4 regions of the Streptomyces sp. NPDC007875 genome follow, and region 3 is predicted to be linked to each of the others. Evidence: riboswitches for the same ligand, from Rfam matches in the RefSeq annotation. Region 3 holds a riboswitch; each other region holds the start of a gene.

Region 1 (3,202 bases), on a different contig from region 3:
GCGGCCGCGTACACCCACGCGGTCTTGCGGCGCAGCTGGACGAGCATCGCGGCCAGGCTCGGGCTGCCGGACGCCTGGGCGAGGGTCTCGTGGAACCAGTCGCCCAGCGGCCGCAGCTCGCCCAGCCGACCGTGCTGGGCCCGCTCCCGGCCGAGCCGGACCAGCCCGCGCAGCACCTTCAGATGGGCCTCGGTGCGGCGCTGTGCGGCCCGCGCGGCGCCCAGCGGCTCCAGGAGCGCCCGGATGTCCAGCAGATCGGCCGCCTCGCGCTCGGAGGGCTGGGCGACGCAGGCCCCCGCGTGCCGCCGGGTCGTCACGAAGCCCTCGGACTCCAGGGTGCGCAGGGCCTCGCGGACCGGCACCCGCGAGACGCCGTAGCGCCGGGCGAGAAGTTCCTCGGTGAGCCGGCTGCCGGGCTGATATGTGCCGGAGACGATGTCGTCGCGAATCGCCGTGCACACCGCATGCGCCGAAATCCGGCGACCGCCCTGGACCGCGGTCATATCCCCGCTCACTTCCGGTCCCACATTGTCGAACCTCCGCCTTAACGCCCGCGAAACGCACCCATGGAACGCGCGTTGAACGACTCTATTCCAATCGGACGTCATTTCCGATGGCGGAGTGCATTTCATGGATATTTTTTGGTCAGCGGGCGGCGGCACGCCGAAGGCCCCGTCCGGTGGACGGGGCCTTCTCGGAGTCTCACGGGACCGCGGGCGTGCGCGGAGCCTCGCGGGGTCGGACGTTCGCGGAGTCCCGCGAGGTCAGACGTTGACGCCGTGCGAGCGCAGATACGACAGGGGGTCGATGTCCGAGCCGTAGTCCGGGCTGGTGCGGGCCTCGAAGTGCAGATGCGGTCCGGTGACGTTGCCGGTGGCGCCCGACAGGCCGATCTGCTGGCCGGGGGTGACCTTCTGGCCGACCGAGACGCTGATCGACGACAGATGGCCGTACTGGGTGTAGGTGCCGTCGTTCATCTTGATGACGACGTTGTTGCCGTAGGAGCCGCCCCAGCCCGCCTCGACGATCTCGCCCATGCCCACGGAGTGCACCGAGGTGCCGGAGGAGGCGTGGAAGTCGATGCCGGTGTGGCTGCCGGAGGACCACAGCCCGCTGGCCGCCTCGTAGCCGGTGGAGACGTAGGAGCCGCTGATCGGCGATTCGAAGGTGTTGAGGCGCTTGCGCTCGGCCTCGCGCGCCGCGCGCTCCTTGGCCTCGCGCTCGGCCTTGGCCTTCTTCGCCGCGGCCTCCGCCTTTCTGGCGGCCTCCTGGCGGGCGATCGTCTCCGCCTTGGCCTTGGCGGCGGCCTGCTCGGCGGCGGTCTCCTGGGACTGCGCCTGCTCCTCGATGTGGTCCGCGATCCCGTCGCCGATCACGATCGCCTGGGTCAGACCGGTCTGCTGGGAATTGGGGCCGGTGTCGGCTGCGAACGCCTGTCCGGTGATCCCGGCGACGACACCCGAGGCGACGGTGGTGATGCCCACGACGTTCGCGCCGGTGCGGACGTTGACCTTGGTGGTGCGGCGGTGTTTCCCGGTGGCAGTGCGGGTGGACGCCATGCTGAGGCGCACTCCTTCCTTCCTTCTCGCCTACCGGGTTAGCTGACGGGTTCGGAGCAGGAAGGTCTCCTACGGACTCCTCCCCCGGCCGGGGAAGGCGCCCGATTCACCCCTGGGGACGTGTGGGTCCCCGGCTCCCCTGGCTCGCGCCGTACGGGGACTCGGCGATGACTGTCCGTGCCGCGGGTGCGGCGGGTTGCCGGCGAACAGCCGGACTGACGCTAAACGGGCCCGCTTTCGATCACCAAACGGTTCCGGTTTTTTGTTGCTCTCCCCACAAACCAAACAAGCCGTCACTGCCGCAAATCGGGCATGAAGGAAGGACCCCGGCACCCTTACGGGGGCCGGGGTCCTTCCGTTGCGAGCTCGTCGAGCGGACCGTCTGCCGGATCGGCAGCGAACTCGGATCGTCAGTGAGTCGGCCAGGTGGTCGGCTCCTCGGCCAGATCCAGCCAATCGGCCAACTCCGGGCGGCTCAGCCGGAGATGACGCGCACCTCACCGATGCCCAGCGCCCTGACCGGCTCCTCGATCACCGAGGCATCCCCGACCAGCACCGTGACCAGCCGGTCCGCCGGGAAGGCGCTCACCACCGCGGCGGTCGCCTCCACCGTGCCGGTCTCCGCGAGGCGGGCGTACAACTGCGCCTGGAAATCGTCCGGAAGGTGCTGCTCGACCTGGTCGGCGAGGGTGCCCGCGACGGACGCCGCCGTCTCGTACTTCAGCGGGGCGACGCCCACCAGGTTCTGCACCGCGACATCGCGCTCCTCGTCGGTGAGCCCCTCCTCCTTCAGCGTGCGCAGCACCTTCCAGAGGTCCTCCAGCGCGGGTCCGGTGACCTCGGTGGCCACCGAGCCGCTGATCGCCAGCATCGCGGCGCCCGCGGAGCCGCCCGAGGGAGCCGGGGGCGCGGAGCGCAGCACCTGGCCGAAGGCGCGCACCCCGTAGGTGTAGCCCTTCTCCTCGCGCAGCACACGGTCGAGGCGGGAGGTGAGGGTGCCGCCCAGGCAGTACGTGCCGAGCACCTGCGCGGGCCAGATCCGGTCATGGCGGTCGGCGCCGACGCGCCCGATGAGCAGCTGGGTCTGCACCGCGCCCGGCCGGTCGACGATCACCACACGGCCGAGGTCGTCCGCGACGATCGGGGGAACCGCGCGCGGCGCGCCCGCCCCGCCCGTCCAGGCACCCAGGGTGTCGGCGAGCGCCCCGTCGAGGTCGACCCCGGTGAGGTCGCCCACGATGACGGCGGTGGCCGTGGAGGGGCGGACATGCGCCTCGTAGAACGCCCGCACGGCCGCGGCGTCGATGCCCTCGATGGTCTCCTGGGTGCCCTGGCGCGGCCGGGACATCCGCGACTCGGCCGGGAAGAGGGCCGCGGAGAGGGCCATCGAGGCGCGGCGGGCCGGGTTGGCCAGCTCATGGGGGATCTCGTCCAGCCGGTTGCGCACCAGCCGCTCGACCTCGCCGTCCGGGAAGGCGGGGGCGCGCAGGGCGTCGGCCAGCAGACCGAGCGCCTTGGGCAGCCGGGAGACCGGGACCTCGAGGGAGACGCGGACGCCGGGGTGGTCGGCATGCGCGTCCAGCGTGGCGCCGCAGCGCTCGAGCTCGGCGGCGAACTCCTCGGCGTCGTGCTTGTCGGTGCCC
Region 2 (3,202 bases), on a different contig from region 3:
GGACAGGTCACCGATCTTTTGTGTGTTGTCAGCCATACGTTTTTACAACGGGTGGCCGGGCGGGGTTGTTCCTCGGGGGGGTGTTCCTCGGGGGGGTGTTCCTGGGGGATTCCTGGGGGGTTCCTGAGAGGGGTGTTCCTGAGGGGCCGCCCCGTCGGGACGTAAACCGGCGGCCCTGGCGTCAAGGGGGGAGAGAGCGCCAGAGCCGCCGGAGTATCAGGGATTCATCCCGTGCTGGCGCAGCCAGGGCATCGGGTCGATCGGCGAGCCGCCGCCCGGCCGGACCTCGAGGTGGAGGTGCGGGCCGGTCACATTGCCGGTGGCGCCGACGCGGCCGATGACGTCGCCCGCCGTCACCTTGCCCGATGTGACGACCATCGACGACAGGTGGCAGTACCAGATCTCGGTGCCGTCGCTGAGGGTCAGCACGATGCGGTAGCCGTACGAACCGGCCCAGCCCGCCTGGGTGATGGTGCCGCCGTGCACCGCCTTGGCCGGGGTGCCGGTCGGGGCGGCGAAGTCCTGGCCGGTGTGGTCGGCCGACCAAATGTCGCCCGCCTGGCCGAAGCTCGCGGTCAGGGTGTACGAGCCGACGGGGAGGGTGTACGCGGCGGCGAGCCTGGCCTGGCGCTCGGCCGCGGCCTTCTTCTCGGCCGCCTCCTTCGCCCGCTGCTCGGCGGCCTTCTTCTCCGCCTCGGCCTTGGCCTTCCGCTGGGCGGCCACCTCCGCGGCCTGGTCGGATGCCTTCTCCGCGGCGGCCTTCGCCGCGGCGGTGCGGCTGTCCTCGTCCGCCGCGTTCTGCTGGTTCTCGGCCTGCTGGAGGATGCGGGCGCGGAGCGCCTCACCCGCGTCGGTGGTGCCGCGCTGCTCGTCCTCGCTGGTCAGGCCGGCCTGGGAGAGGGGGGCGGCGGCCGTCTGCGGCCCACTGCTGTCGTCCGACGTCCAGGAGCCGATGCCGGGCAGGTCCTTGGCCGCGGGCAAGCTGGCCTTGACCTCATCGGCGACATGGCCGAGGTCCGGCATGGAAATGGGCGGCTTGGGACGGTCCTTGGCGCTGGCCATGCCGCCCGCACCGACCGCCGCGATCACGCCGACCCCGAGGACGGCGCCGCTGCGCGCCATGGTCCCGCCGCGCTGCTTGGCCACGCGATGCCGGCCGCGTACGGGAGCGATGGACTCCTCGGTGGGGTTCCACTCCTCCCAGGGCTCGGTCTCGAATCCGGCACCCGGGCCCTCGAACGCGTCCCCATCCGCATTCGCGTACCGATCGTCGGGGGCGAAGTGTCCGTCCCCGGAGCTCATCCCACCGCCGGCGTCAAAGCCGGGGCCGTAGGCGGTGGCGGTCCCCAAACCGCCTCCCCGTGTGCGATACGGGGCCTCGTCCAGGGCAGACCTGTTGGACGCCACGGAGGCGCACTCCTTTCCTTCCTTCTCGCCTACCGGGTTAGCTGACGGGTTCGGAGCAGGAAGGTCTCCTACGGGTCAGGTTCGACCCGATTCACCCCAAGGTGTTGGTTCCCCGGTTCCCTTGGTGCTGCTGGTGGTGCGGTACTGCCGGTGTGCGTACGGGATTCGGCGACGGCGCACGGTGCCGCCCTTGCGACGGTTGTGACGACCGCGCTGCGTTATCGAACGTTAATAGAGAGCGCGATGTGATTCCAAGCTGTTCTGAGGAATCCGCGCACCTTTGGCATGAACTTAGCGCTCAAGAAGGAACAGATGGGAGCGAATCGGCGCACTGGCCAAAGGTTCACAAAAACGCGTGCGGGTCGATCGTGCAGCAATTGTTATGCGGAGGGGGCTCGGCCGACTACGCACGGTATGGACCCGGTCGGCTACGGACGGTGGGGAGCGTCGCCGTCCCTCGTATGGCCGGTGCGGTTCGCGTCACCGTCGCCGTGCCCGTTCCCCCGTCCGTTCCCGCGGGCCGGGGTCCGGCGGACCGCCAGCAGCGCCATGTCGTCCGCCGTCCCGCCGTCCGTATGGCGCTCGACATCGGCCACCAACGCATCCAGCAGCTCCTGCGGATCGGTGAAGCGGCGGCCGCGCAGCTGCTTCGCCGGGTCGTAGAACTCGCCATTGCGGTCCCGGGCCTCCGTCACCCCGTCCGTGAAGAGCAGCAGCGTCGCCCCCTCCTCGAACCCCAGCTCCATCACCCGGTCCGGCCACCCGGCCAGCTCCCCCATCCCCACCGGCAGCGCCGCCGCCTCCGGCTCCAGGGCGCGCACCCCGCCGTCCTCCTCCATGAGCAGCGGCGCCGGATGACCACGGTTGAGCAACCGCAGGGTGGAGTCACCGCGCGGAATTTCAGCCACCACCGCCGTCGTGAACCCCTCGAACACCTCCAGGTCGGCTCGCCGGGCGCCCTCACGCTGCAGCGCCCGCTCCAGACGGCCCACGAGCGCCTCCAGGGTCGTCTCCTGCTCCGCCGCCTCCCGGAAGCAGCCCAGTAGGATCGCCACGACCTCCACGGCCCCCAGCCCCTTGCCGCGTACGTCGCCGACGGTCAGCCGTACGCCGTGCGGGGTGTCCTGGACCGCGTACAGGTCACCGCCGATCGCCGCGTACTTCTCCGCCGGTACGTAGCGCGCGGCGATCTCCAGCCCGGCGAGACGGGCGGGCGGCGCGGGCAGGACGGCGCGCTGGGCCGCCTCCGCGACACCGCGTGCCGAGGCGAGCCGGTGGTAGCTGCGCCGTACGACACGGTTGATCGCCACCGCCAGCCCGGTCACGGTGGCGACCGTGACGATCTCGGTGGCCGCCTGGGTCGGGTCCGTCACGCCGTGCAACTCCGCCAGCAGACAGGTCGTGAGGACGGCGATGACGGCCATGATGACGGTCTGCCGCAGCGGTAAGAGCGCCGCGGCGACCAGAGGGGCGGCGGCGAAGAAGGGCGAGGCGGTGTAGCCGGACGGGGTGGCCAGGTCGAAGCTGACGCCGCCGAGGATGAGGATGGCGGGAACCCAGCGGGCCACCCGGCGGCCCGGCAGCCCCTGGTGAGCGTCCTCGACCGGGCTGGGCCCCGCGGTGGGCCCGGTGAACCCTTCGGCAGAGGCACCACCGGCCGCGGCGCCGGTGTCGATGAGCGTGTGCAGGCGGGTGCGGCGGCGGTGGGTGTGCGGGCGGCTCAGCCGGGGCCAGGCCGTACGCCACTTGGTACGGGCGCCCGTACGAGCCCTGCTCCCTCGCACCCGCACCGGCT
Region 3 (3,202 bases):
TGGAATTCCGCGGACCGCTGAGGCGTCCAAGCCCCGTACGTACGGACATTGGTGACGAATGATCAGCCATGTGACCTCGGCGTGACCTGGGATACATCGGCTTGTGATGATCGAGTGCCCTCGCTATGTTCACCGGCAACCGAGTTCGCCATAGAGAGGGCAATCGCATGCGTTCCGGTAATGGTCGACACCGTCGCCCCCGTCAGGCTCCGGCCATCATCGTCGCGGCGGGGGTCACGGGAGCGAGCATCGCCCTGCCCCTCTTCGGGGCGTCCGGCGCACAGGCCGCCCAGACCTCCACCTGGGATCAGGTCGCCGAGTGCGAGAGCGGCGGCATGTGGAGCGCCAACGAGGGCAACGGCTTCTACGGCGGACTCCAGCTGACCCTCGACATGTGGAAGGACTACGGCGGCACGGAGTACGCCCCGCGCCCCGACCTGGCCAGCCGCTCCCAGCAGATATCCGTCGCCCAGTCGATCCTCGGCGACCGCGGCCCCGACGCCTGGCCGAGCTGTGCGCTGGGTGCAGGGCTCACCGACGGCTCCGGCGCCCCCGATGTGGACCCCGGTGGCACGGCCACCGCGGACCCGGGGACGGGCCGGGGCGAGGTGGGGGACCGGGGACGGGACGGCTCCTCCTCCGCGGAGTCGGACCGTTCGGGGACGTCCGGCAGCGCCGGTGAGCCGGATTCGTCCGGATCGACCGAGGAGTCGGAGGCCCCCCGCACCTCCAAGTCCCCCGACGGACTGGACGGCTCGGCATCGGACACCCCGACGTCGGACGGTTCGGCCTCGGATGACCCGGCCTCGGACGACTCGGCGTCGGACGGCTCGAAGGGGTCCTCGTCGGATCCCTCCGCCGACCCCTCGCCCTCCGGCCGCCACCGCGGCTCCCCGGACGCCGGGGAGCGGGCCGAGGACGGCGATGCGGCGGACGGGCAGCCCTCCGGGCGCCACGCTTCGCGTGACGCCGCGGACCGCGACCAGAGCCCCACGGACGACGATTACACTGTTCGCCCCGGTGACAACCTGTCAGGCATCGCCGAGGACCGGAATGTGTCCCGAGGTTGGGAAGGGCTCTACGAGAGCAACGAGGACCTCATCGGAATCGACCCCGACCTGATCATCCCTGGTCAGCGACTCGACCTCTCCATCAGGGCGCAGTGATTCGGGGGGAATTGCCCGATCTGGTTCCGGTGAGACATACATCTCGTCACAATTTCCGGGCCGCACCTCGTGTCCGATCTCTCCTCACCCGGCCCTACCTGCGCCGATGTGGGCCGAGTGAGATCAATTACAGCCCCATTCGCTGCCATTGGGGTGTTTGAACGTTCTCGGGAGGTGTGTTTAACGTCTTTCCGCTCGCCACCGCGGGCACCGTCGATCGTCACGCCGAATCCTGCCGGCGGTCGGGGGGAACCGACGCGTCAGCGCCGAAGGCAGGAGCGGGGGACCCAAGGTAGGTGCCGAGTGGCCTGTGGACACGGGCTCGTCGGCTAGGGGTGAAGCCGGGAGCGATCATCGCGACCGGCCGGGCAACTCACGTCCGAACCCGACAGCTCACCTCGTAGGCGTCGGTGAGGAAACGAACCAACGATGCTGAAGTCCAACGGGAAGCACCGCCGTCCCTCCAAGGCCACCCGTATCGCCGCGCTCACCGGTCTCGCCGGTGCCGCCGTGGCGGCGCCCCTCATCGGGGCGACCTCCGCCTCCGCGGCCACCAGCTCCCAGTGGGACCAGGTCGCGCAGTGCGAGGCCGGTGGCAACTGGTCGATCAACACCGGCAACGGCTACTACGGCGGCCTGCAGTTCTCGAGCTCCACCTGGGCCGCGTACGGCGGCACCGCCTACGCCCCCACCGCGGACAAGGCCAGCAAGGCCCAGCAGATCCAGATCGCCGAGAAGGTCCTCGGCAGCCAGGGCAAGGGCGCCTGGCCGGTCTGCGGCAAGGGTCTGACCTCCGGCGGCAGCCCGTCCGCGCCGTCCGCGCCCTCCGGTTCGCAGGACCAGCCCTCGGCCTCCACCAAGTCGGCCCCGGCCGCCCAGCCTGCCCAGCCGAAGGCGCAGCCGCACACCGCGCCCGAGCGCGCCACGCGTGAGCAGCCCCGTGGCCCGATCAAGAAGGGTGACGGCGAGTACAAGGTCAAGTCCGGTGACACCCTTGGCAAGATCGCCAAGGAGCACCACGTCAAGGGCGGCTGGAAGAAGCTCTTCAAGTTGAACGAGGACATCGTGGAGAAGGCCGACCTGATCTACCCGGGCCAGAAGCTGCACCTCGGCTGAGCCACGGTCACGGTCGCGGCCGCGGCCTGAGGACTCCTCCCGAGTCTCCCGAGGACCCCTCCGAGTCCCCTGAGGCCGCCGCCCGAGCACCCTGAGACGAGCCCCGGTCGGGGCGTGCCGCCCCTATGGCGCGCCCCACCGGGGCTCCTTCATCTTCCGATTCACCAGAAATCTGGATATGTGATTCAGAATCTGGCTTTTTGTGTCACGCCCCTGTCTCGTGGGGCGGGCGAACGCGGGGTGCAGCCCTCCCGGCCCGTTAGGCTCGTGCTGCTACCGCAGACCCATACGAAGGAGAACCTCGTGCCGTCCATCGACGTCGTCGTAGCTCGCGAGATCCTCGACTCGCGAGGCAACCCCACGGTCGAGGTCGAGGTCGGCCTCGACGACGGCAGCACCGGCCGTGCCGCCGTTCCGTCCGGCGCCTCCACCGGCGCCTTCGAGGCCCTCGAGCTCCGTGACGGCGACAAGAACCGCTACAACGGAAAGGGCGTGGAGAAGGCCGTCCTCGCCGTCATCGAGCAGATCGGCCCCGAGCTGGTCGGCTACGACGCCACCGAGCAGCGCCTGATCGACCAGGCGATGTTCGACCTGGACGCCACCCCGGACAAGTCCTCGCTCGGTGCCAACGCCATCCTCGGCGTCTCCCTCGCGGTCGCGCACGCCGCCTCCGAGGCGTCCGACCTCCCGCTCTTCCGTTACCTCGGCGGCCCGAACGCCCATCTGCTGCCGGTCCCGATGATGAACATCCTCAACGGCGGATCGCACGCCGACTCCAATGTGGACATCCAGGAGTTCATGATCGCGCCGATCGGCGCGGAGTCCTTCTCCGAGGCCGTGCGCTGGGGCGCCGAGGTCTACCACACCCTGAAGTCCGTGCTGAAGGAGCGCGGCCTGTCCACCGGCCTCGGCGACGAGGG
Region 4 (3,202 bases), on a different contig from region 3:
CTTCTCGCGCAGCGCCAGCGCGTCGATCATGGCCTCGGCGCGCTCCCCGATGCCGCGCTTGGGCACGTTGAGAATCCGGCGGAGCGGGACGGAGTCCTCGGGGTTGGCCAGCACCCGCAGATAGGCGAGGACGTCCCGGACCTCCTTGCGCTCGTAGAAGCGCACGCCGCCGACGACCTTGTACGGCAGCCCGACCCGGATGAAGATCTCTTCGAAGACACGGGACTGGGCGTTGGTCCGGTAGAAGACCGCCACGTCACCGGCCTTGGCGTCGCCCGCGTCCGTGAGCCGGTCGATCTCGTCGGCGACGAACTGGGCCTCGTCGTGCTCGGTGTCGGCCACATAGCCGGTGATCTCGGTCCCGGCGCCGGCCTCGGTCCACAGGTTCTTCGGGCGGCGGTTCTCATTGCGCTCGATGACCGCGTTGGCCGCGCTCAGGATGGTCTGGGTGGAGCGGTAGTTCTGCTCGAGGAGGATCGTCCGCGCGGTGGGGTAGTCCTCCTCGAACTGGAGGATGTTGCGGATCGTGGCGCCCCGGAAGGCGTAGATCGACTGGTCGGCGTCGCCCACCACGCACAGCTCGGCGGCCGTGGTCTCCTCGGTGTCCGTGCCCACCAGCTCGCGCACGAGGGTGTACTGCGCGTGGTTGGTGTCCTGGTACTCGTCCACCAGGACGTGCCGGAAGCGGCGGCGGTAGTGCTCGGCGACGTCCGGGAACGCCTGGAGCAGATTGACCGTGGTCATGATGATGTCGTCGAAGTCCAGTGCGTTGGCCTCGCGCAGCCTCGCCTGGTACATCGCGTACGCCTCGGCCAGCGTCTTCTCGAAGCCGTCCGTCGCCTGTCCGGCGAAGGTCTCCTCGTCGATCAGCTCGTTCTTCAGGTTGGAGATCTTGGCGCTGAAGGACTTCGGCGGGAACCGCTTGGGGTCGAGATCCAGATCCCGGCAGACCAGCGACATCAGCCGCTTGGAGTCGGCGGCGTCGTAGATCGAGAACGATGAGGTGAAGCCGAGCTTCTTGGACTCCCGGCGCAGGATGCGGACGCAGGCGCTGTGGAAGGTGGAGACCCACATGGCGTTCGCCCGCGGGCCGACGAGCTCCTCCACCCGCTCCTTCATCTCGCCCGCCGCCTTGTTGGTGAAGGTGATGGCGAGGATCTGGCCGGGGTGTGTCCCGCGGGCGCCGAGCAGATAGGCGATGCGGTGGGTGAGCACCCGGGTCTTGCCGGAGCCGGCGCCCGCGACGATCAGCAGCGGCGAACCGGTGTGCTCCACGGCGGCTCTCTGCTGCTCGTTCAACCCCTCGAGCAGGGCGGACGGGTCCACGACGGGCCGCGCCGCGCCGTCCCGGTAGTGGGCCTCCCGGGGCACGGGCGCGTCGAAGCCGCCGCTGAAGAGGTGATGCGGCACGTCCTCGGCACCATCGGGGCCGGGGTGCGCCGAATCCTCGGGCGGCGGTGGTGGCTCCTCGTTCGAAGGAGGCCCGAGGTCCGCCAGGAAGCTGTCGTCAAAGAGGCTGCTCATCGCTCCCCGAGTCTAGGCCGCCCCACTGACAGCCGATGCCCGAACATCACGAAACGGTTTCGGGCAAAACGGCCACCAGTCTTCACAGGAGCCCCACGCGTTGGCTACCGTCCTGCGTCAGGCGGCCCGGAAGATCCGTCGGCGAACCACGTCGGCACGGGCGGCCTCCGCCGAGTCCGGCACCGCCGTAAGGCGCCCGGAGCCGGGGACCCGACAACGCAACACCGGGGTGAATCGGCCCGAACGGCGTGGCACGCAGGTGCCGCCCGGACACGGCCGTAGGGCAACCTTCCGTACCGCCCGAACCCGACAGCTAACCCGGTAGGCGGTCCACGGAAGGAGTCGCCTCCCTTGGCGTCGCACCGCAAGCCGCGGAGCCGAATACCGGCCCCGCTCACCGGTCACGGCCGCCGTACGGCCGTCGGGTTCACCACGGCCGCCCTCGCATCCGTCACCCTGCTCTCCCAGACGGCCAACGCCGCGCCGGGCGACCCCAAGCCGGCCGGCCAGTCGATCGAGAAGGTCAAGGAGAAGGTCGACACCCTCTACCACCAGGCGGAGAGCGCCACCCAGCGCTACAACGCCGCCAAGGAGCGCGCCGATCAGCAGCGGGCCAAGGTCGACAAGCTGCTCGACTCCGTCGCCCAGCGCACCGAGAAGCTCAACGAGGCGCGGCGCACGCTCGGCGCCTACGCCGCCGCCCAGTACCGCGACGGCGGAATGGCCCGCTCCGCCGCGACCCTGCTGTTCTCCAATGACCCGCAGGACGTCTTCGACCAGTCGCATCTGATGGACCGGCTGACCGGTCGGCAGAAGCAGGCCGTCGACGACTTCCAGAAGCAGCAGGCGAGCGCCGCCAAGGAGCGCGGTAGGGCCAGCGAGAGCCTCGCCTCGCTGACCGCGTCGCAGAAGCAGCTGAAGACCCAGAAGAAGACCGTCCAGGACAAGCTGACCGAGGCCCGGCGGCTGCTGGCGAATCTGACCGCCAAGGAGAAGGCGCGGCTGGCGGCGATCGAGAAGAAGAAGGCGGAGGAGGCCCGCCGTAAGGCGGCCGCGCTCGCCGAGAAGCAGCGGCAGGAGGCCGCGCGCAAGAAGCAGCAGGAGCAGAACAAAGACAGCAGCTCCGGTTCGACGGCGCCCTCGGCCCCGGCCAACAGCTCCAAGGCGGCCCAGGCCATCGCCTTCGCGAAGTCGCAGCTCGGCAAGCCGTATGTCTGGGGCGCGACCGGCCCCAGCTCCTTCGACTGCTCAGGGCTGACGCAGGCGGCCTGGAAGGCGGCCGGGATCTCGCTGCCGCGCACCACCTGGGACCAGGTGAAGGTCGGTACGCGCGTCTCGACGTCCGAACTCCAGCCGGGCGATCTGGTCTTCTTCTACGACGACATCAGCCATGTCGGCCTCTACATCGGCGACGGGATGATGATCCACGCGCCGAAGCCGGGCGATGTGGTGAAGAAGGCGCCGATCACCGAGATGCCGATCTACGGGAGCGTGCGGCCCGCGTAGGGCGGGCGCGGGGGCCGTACAGGCCCTTGGCGTGGGGGGGGGGGGGGGGGGGGGGGCCCCCCCCCCCCCCCCCCCCCCCCCCCCCCCACCCCTGCCTCACCTCAACCGCTACGTTTCCGCGTCCGAGTTGCCGCGCAGTTCAGCCGCGCGCCGGTGGTTCCGGCACCCCAGG

The links. Region 3 has a riboswitch for cyclic di-AMP ahead of ACFYOY_RS42450 (transglycosylase family protein). Riboswitches for the same ligand answer to the same signal wherever they lie in the genome.
Region 1: another riboswitch for cyclic di-AMP. It lies ahead of ACFYOY_RS26735 (M23 family metallopeptidase); the one in region 3 lies ahead of ACFYOY_RS42450 (transglycosylase family protein).
Region 2: another riboswitch for cyclic di-AMP. It lies ahead of ACFYOY_RS06780 (M23 family metallopeptidase); the one in region 3 lies ahead of ACFYOY_RS42450 (transglycosylase family protein).
Region 4: another riboswitch for cyclic di-AMP. It lies ahead of ACFYOY_RS17335 (NlpC/P60 family protein); the one in region 3 lies ahead of ACFYOY_RS42450 (transglycosylase family protein).

Annotation. Positions count from the first base shown of each region.
Region 1 covers NZ_JBIADZ010000013.1:190,107-193,308, forward strand. The annotation lists gene ACFYOY_RS26730 (GntR family transcriptional regulator) at 1-503, opposite strand, end outside; gene ACFYOY_RS26735 (M23 family metallopeptidase) at 765-1,559, opposite strand; cyclic di-AMP (ydaO/yuaA leader) riboswitch at 1,572-1,736, opposite strand; gene ACFYOY_RS26740 (pitrilysin family protein) at 2,035-3,202, opposite strand, start outside.
Region 2 covers NZ_JBIADZ010000002.1:664,625-667,826, reverse strand. The annotation lists gene ACFYOY_RS06785 (aldo/keto reductase) at 1-36, opposite strand, end outside; gene ACFYOY_RS06780 (M23 family metallopeptidase) at 217-1,407, opposite strand; cyclic di-AMP (ydaO/yuaA leader) riboswitch at 1,419-1,588, opposite strand; gene ACFYOY_RS06775 (PP2C family protein-serine/threonine phosphatase) at 1,836-3,197, opposite strand.
Region 3 covers NZ_JBIADZ010000035.1:25,427-28,628, forward strand. The annotation lists gene ACFYOY_RS42440 (cytochrome P450) at 1-21, shown strand, start outside; gene ACFYOY_RS42445 (transglycosylase family protein) at 168-1,166, shown strand; cyclic di-AMP (ydaO/yuaA leader) riboswitch at 1,421-1,588, shown strand; gene ACFYOY_RS42450 (transglycosylase family protein) at 1,596-2,282, shown strand; gene eno (phosphopyruvate hydratase) at 2,586-3,202, shown strand, end outside.
Region 4 covers NZ_JBIADZ010000007.1:270,192-273,393, reverse strand. The annotation lists gene pcrA (DNA helicase PcrA) at 1-1,524, opposite strand, end outside; cyclic di-AMP (ydaO/yuaA leader) riboswitch at 1,698-1,868, shown strand; gene ACFYOY_RS17335 (NlpC/P60 family protein) at 1,876-3,030, shown strand.